2 regions of the Providencia sp. PROV_01 genome follow, and region 2 is predicted to be linked to the other one. Evidence: predicted binding sites of a transcription regulator. Region 2 holds the regulator's gene; the other holds the start of a gene.
The links. Region 2 encodes ArgR, which controls arginine synthesis, uptake and breakdown. Its sites were predicted from a motif close to ANTGAATAAAAATACANT; they were not measured.
Positions count from the first base shown of each region.

Region 1: a site for ArgR is predicted at 2,002-2,019, ahead of argC (N-acetyl-gamma-glutamyl-phosphate reductase). Genes of this name have one in related genera too.

Region 1 is NZ_JBRFKD010000002.1:226,338-229,553, reverse strand. It holds gene metF (methylenetetrahydrofolate reductase) at 1-572, opposite strand, end outside; gene argE (acetylornithine deacetylase) at 801-1,955, opposite strand; gene argC (N-acetyl-gamma-glutamyl-phosphate reductase) at 2,058-3,062, shown strand; gene argB (acetylglutamate kinase) at 3,077-3,216, shown strand, end outside.
Region 2 is NZ_JBRFKD010000002.1:60,342-63,557, forward strand. It holds gene mdh (malate dehydrogenase) at 1-564, opposite strand, end outside; gene argR (transcriptional regulator ArgR) at 1,057-1,527, shown strand; gene ACU696_RS00940 (DUF6122 family protein) at 1,615-2,067, shown strand; gene mpl (UDP-N-acetylmuramate:L-alanyl-gamma-D-glutamyl-meso-diaminopimelate ligase) at 2,073-3,216, opposite strand, start outside.

The sequences.
Region 1 (3,216 bases), 170 kb from region 2:
TAGCTTTCAACATCAAAGAAAAATTGAGTAATTGCACGGTTAGCACCCGCATCAATTTTCTTTTTTAAACTAATTAAATCGGCTTGAGCACTTTTGGCTTCTGGGTGGACTTCAGGGTAGGCAGCGACAGAAATATCAAAATCCGCCTCACCTTTTAGCAACTCAACCAAATCAACGGCATACATATCTGGTTTACGGCTGTTGTCAGGTAAATCACCACGCAGAGCAACAATATGACGAATACCATTATTCCAATAGTCACGAGCAATGGCTTTCAGTTCATCAGGGCTTGCATCAATACAAGTTAGGTGAGGGGCGGCAATTAAACCGGTTTTATCTTTAATATCTTTGATGATGCTGTGCGTTCTATCACGTTCACCGGAATTCGCACCATAAGTCACGGAGACAAATTTAGGTTTCAGGTTTTTGAGCCGATCGATGGATTTCCATAGTGTCTGCTCCATCTCTTCACTGCGAGGTGGGAAAAATTCAAATGAAACATTAATTTGGCCATCTAACTCAGCTAAATTTTGATTTAGCGCTTCGCGCTGATTTGCGTGAAAAAAGCTCATACCCTGTAACCTCGCAATTTGCAGACTAACTATTTTTTGTACGTTATTATATCCATTTGTGCGTCTATACGTTTAGACGTCTAAAAGAAATTACCAGATCGGTATCAATAGTCAATACTTAAATTAAATTATGACGCTGAGGTTTTTTCAAAGGCAACAGGAAAATAATTCATGATAAAAAAACGCGACTCTTTTCAGTGTCGCGCTTGAATCTATGATTAGTCAGATTTACTCAGTGAAACAGAAGTGCTCAATCATTTGGCTAATTAATTGGCGAGTAGGCTCAATAAAGCGCATATCGATAAATTCATCAGGTTGATGTGCTTGTTCAATAGAACCAGGGCCAAGAACCAACGTTGGACACAGTTCTTGGATAAACGGTGCTTCAGTACAGTAATTCACGGTATCTGCTTTTTGCCCTAACAATTGCTCAATCACTGCGACCATTTTGTGGTCCGTTGGGCATTCATAGCCAGGGATCGGCGGATGCATGGATTCAACCGTCAAGCGACCTGGCCAACGGGCACTAACCGGCTCAAGAGCTTCATTAAGTAGTTCATCTAAATCTTGCAAAGTTAACCCAGGTAGCGGACGAATATCCATATGTAATTCACAACAACCACAAATTCGGTTGGCTGCGTCACCACCATGAATATGACCAAAGTTCATCGTCGGGTAGGGAATGACAAATGCAGGGTTGTTAAATCGTTCTTTTAACGTATTTCGTAAGTCCATTAGGTGGGAAATAGACTCATGCATCAATTCAATTGCATTGACGCCACGTTCTGGGTCACTAGAGTGCCCCGATTGCCCAGTAATGCGGATAGCATTTGATAAATGCCCTTTGTGCGCGCGAATCGGTTGTAACGATGTTGGCTCGCCAATAATTGCAAAATCTGGTCTTAATGTTGTACTGGCTGCAAAATAACGCGCACCAGCCATCGATGTTTCTTCATCTGCTGTGGCTAATATATGCAGTGGGCGTTTGAGTTGTTTTAAATCCATATCGCGTAACGCATCAATAATAAAAGCAAAAAAGCCTTTCATATCTGCGGTTCCGAGCCCATATAACTTGCCGTCATGCTCTGTCAGCTCAAACGGGTTTTTGCTCCAACGCCCATCATCAAAGGGCACGGTATCGGTATGACCGCATAGCATCAACCCACCATTTCCTTCGCCAATGGATGCAAGCAAATTATATTTATCACGCGTTTCCGGTACAGGTTGAATGTTGACCGAAAAACCTAACGTCTCCAGCCATCCACCGAGAAGTTCCACCAGAGCTTTATTGCTCTGATCCAAATGAGAATCAGTCGCACTAATCGACGGAATGGCAATTAATTGACGATAAATCTCAATAAATGCAGGTAATTTAATATTCACTGTTGACAGCCTTTATCCATAATAGTATCAATATTCATGCACTTTATTTGAATAAAAATACACATTAAACTGTTTGGGTCACGAGTACAAGGTAGAAAGCATATGTTGAACACACTCATTATCGGGGCCAGTGGCTATACTGGAGCAGAATTAGCCGCTTATTTGCAACGCCATCCGGAAGTTAATCTTCAAGGATTGATGGTATCGAAGCAAAGTGCGGATGCAAATAAACGTTTTTCTGATTTACACCCTCAGTATAAAGGCATCATCGACCTTCCCGTTCTGCCATTAACCGATGTCGCGGAAGCAGCGAAAGGTATTGATGTTGTTTTCCTTGCCACGGCACATGAAGTGAGCCATGACATTGCACCTCAGTTTCTTGAAGCGGGCTGCGTAGTGTTCGACTTATCCGGTGCTTATCGTGTTCAAGATCCTGCGTTTTATACGCAATACTATGGCTTTGAACATACAAATACTGAATGGCTAATGCAAGCAGTTTACGGTTTAGCAGAATGGCAGGCTGATAAAATTCATCAAGCACAATTGATTGCAGTACCAGGGTGTTACCCAACGGTTTCCCAATTAGCACTTAAGCCATTGATTGAAGCAGATTTACTGGATGAAGCTATGTGGCCAGTCATTAATGCCACTAGCGGTGTTTCCGGTGCAGGCCGTAAAGCCTCAATGACCAACAGCTTTTGTGAGGTGAGTTTGCAACCTTATGGCCTCTTTACGCATCGTCACCAGCCAGAAATCGCGACTCATTTAGGGAGAGAGGTTATTTTTACACCGCATTTGGGTAATTTCTCTCGAGGCATTCTGGCAACGATTACTTGCAAAGTAAAAACGGGTGTGACGGCAGAAAAAATCACACAAACGTTTAAAGATGCCTATCAAAATAAACCATTAGTGCGGTTATATGAAAAAGGTGTTCCTGCATTGAAATCGGTAGTCGGTACGCCGTTTTGTGATATTGGCTATGTATTGAAAGGTGAACACCTGATTTTAGTGGGTACAGAAGATAACCTACTTAAAGGTGCAGCAGCACAAGCCGTTCAGTGCATGAATATTCGTTTTGGTTTTGCTGAAACTCAGTCTTTACTTTAAGAAGGATTAACCCCATGCAACCCTTAGTGATTAAATTGGGCGGAGTGTTACTTGATAGCATCGAAGCGCTTGAAAAATTATTTACAGCTATCCAAACCTATCGGCAAGCTCATCAACGCGAATTGGTGATTGTGCATGGTGGTGGTTGTTTAGT
Region 2 (3,216 bases):
TTGAGATAACAGAGGCAGAATGGTCACACCAGAGTGGCCGCCGATCACAGGCACTTCAAGATCATTAACATTTTTGCCTTTTAATTCAGCAACAAACGTATTAGAACGAATGATATCTAATGTCGTCACACCGAATAAACGGTTTTTATCATAGACGCCTGCTTTTTTCAGGACTTCTGCAGCGATAGCAACGGTGGTATTCACTGGGTTAGTGATAATACCAATCAATGCTTTAGGGCAAGTTTCAGCAATTTGTTGGATCAGGTTACGGACAATACCCGCATTGATGTTAAATAAGTCAGAACGGTCCATACCTGGTTTACGAGCAACACCCGCAGAAATAAGGACAATGTCAGCACCTTTCAATGCAGGTTTTGCATCTTCGCCAGCAAAACCTGTCACTTTAACATCAGTAGGGATATGGCTTAAGTCAGCAGCAACACCTGGAGTGACTGGTGCGATGTCGTAGAGGGAGAGTTCTGAACCTGCTGGGAGCTGGTTTTTGAGAAGAAGGGCGAGAGCCTGACCGATACCACCTGCTGCACCTAGGACTGCAACTTTCATTCTGAAACTCCTTAATTTGTACTTTAAAAAGATATCACTTTATTTGTTATACACTTAACACATTACGTATAAAAAACAATTTGTTAACAGATAGAGAGAGAGTTTAACGCAAGAGAACTTGTTTAATAATTGCCAGTATTCTAAACAAATTCCTTATCTGTTAATGAGATAACGGGCACTTTTTTAACAAATAGTTTTTCTAGCTATTGCATTTCGCACAATAAGTTGTTTTTAGTGTATATTATTCAATCAAAAACATTTTTATTAACAATAAATTTACAACGAATATCTGAAAAATTCATTGCTCTATCATGCTAATTTTTCATTTCCATAATTTACGATAAATAAATACTTCTGACTATCAACTCAAAACACGCTTACCTAACTTCAAGTGATTACTGGTTATAAAATCATCATAACGCAATTTTGTTGCATAAAAATGCACTTTTACGGATAATACAACTTAGTTCAATGCAAAAGAATGGGTTAATTATGCGCACTCCGTCTAAACAAGAAGACTTGGTTAAGGCTTTTAAAGCCCTACTTAAAGAAGAAAAATTTAGCTCGCAAGCTGAGATCGTCACGGCTTTGCAAGAAGAAGGCTTCGAAAATATTAACCAATCAAAAATTTCCAGGATGCTAACTAAATTTGGTGCTGTTCGCACCCGTAATGCAAAAATGGAAATGGTATATTGCCTACCTACAGAGCCCGGTGTTCCTACCGCCACCAGCCCACTCAAAAATTTGGTTTTGGATATAGACTATAACCCTTCTGTTGTCGTGATCAGAACGAGCCCAGGGGCTGCACAGCTTATTGCACGCTTGTTAGATTCATTAGGTAAAGCGGAAGGAATTTTAGGTAGTATTGCTGGTGATGATACTATCTTCTCAACGCCAGCAAACAATTTTACCACAAAAGAGCTATATGAAGCGATTTTAGCGTTGTTTGAACAAGAGCTCTAATCCATACTAATTTAAGCATCAAAAGAGGGAAATTGAATTTCCCTCTTTTTGTTTTTATCTATTTCTATTCGATTTTGGGACATCATTTTGCTATTTGATATTTTTCGTAACTTCATACACTACGGCTTTCATTTTCTGATGCCAATTGCCTTTGGTTACCTGTTTTGGCGAAAAAATTGGAAACTAGCCGCCCTGATTATGATTGCCACAATGGCTATCGACTTAGATCATCTGCTGGCTGATCCGATTTTCGACCCAGAGCGCTGTGGCATCGGATTCCACCCGCTTCATTCTTTTTGGGCTGCTGTTATCTATGTGGTGTTATTATTCATGCCATCATGGAAACTTAAAGCCATTGCCGTTGGTTGTTTATTCCACCTTTTTACTGACTCACTAGATTGTTATATGGGAAGCTTAAAAAAAGAAATGAATAGCCCAATAACATTAAGTCTCGTCATAGAACAGCGCCCATTAGGTATGCCAAACATAAAAAAACCCAGCAATCATAAGAATCACTGGGGTTATCAAATAGCTAGCTAATAGAATTAATCATCTTGCTCTGTTTCTGATTTGGCTTTCAAACCTGCGAGTAATTTGCCATGAATACCGCTGAAGCCACCGTTGCTCATCACCAAAATATGATCGCCCGGCTGTGCGGTTTCAATAATCATATTGGTGAATGCCTCAATATCTGCACTCCAACGCGCGGGTTGAACACATTTTTCAGCGATGTCTGTGACCATCCAAGGGATATTGGCAGGTTGGAACAGAAATACTTCATCTGCACGGCCTAGCGCAGGCGCAATATCATTTTTATTGATACCCATTTTCATCGTATTCGAGCGAGGTTCGAGCACCGCAAGAATACGTGAAGTTCCGCCAACTTTGCTGCGAAGTGCTTCTAACGTCGCTAAAATAGCAGTTGGGTGATGTGCAAAATCATCGTAAACACTGACACCATTTTCAACACCACGTAGCTCAAGGCGACGGCGTGCATTGATAAAACGATTCAAAGCGAGGCAAGCTTCTTTTACTGGAACGCCCACATGGTGAGCCGCTGCAATCGCCATCAGTGCATTTTGGATATTGTGATTACCCACTTGTGACCAAGTGACTTCTCCAACTTTTTCTTGTTGGTAGTACACAGCAAAGTGGCTGCCATCGTGGCTGAGCTTCTCAGCTTGCCATCCGCCATGCTCTCCACCCACCAGCTCTTGTTCACTCCAGCAGCCCATTCCAATCACTTGTTTTAAATGATTGTCGTTGTCAGGTGTGAAAATTTTGCCGCTGGCTGGCACAATACGTACAAGATGATGGAACTGTTTTTGAATCGCTTCGAGGTTTTCAAAGATATCCGCATGGTCGAATTCAAGGTTGTTCAATACCAAGGTTTTCGGGCTGTAATGCACAAATTTAGAACGTTTATCAAAGAATGCACAGTCATACTCATCCGCTTCGATAACAAAAAACGGGCTTTCACCTATCTTAGCGGAGACATCAAAATTCCCTGGAACACCGCCAATTAGAAAACCAGGCTTGTAACCACAGTCTTCTAAAATCCATGCAAGCATTCCCGCGGTGGTTGTTTTACCATGAGTTCCCGCCACAGCCAGTACCCAACGTTCAGGTAAGACATGGTCATGAAGCCACTGTGGGCCAGATGTATACGGCAAACCTCTTTCTAACACG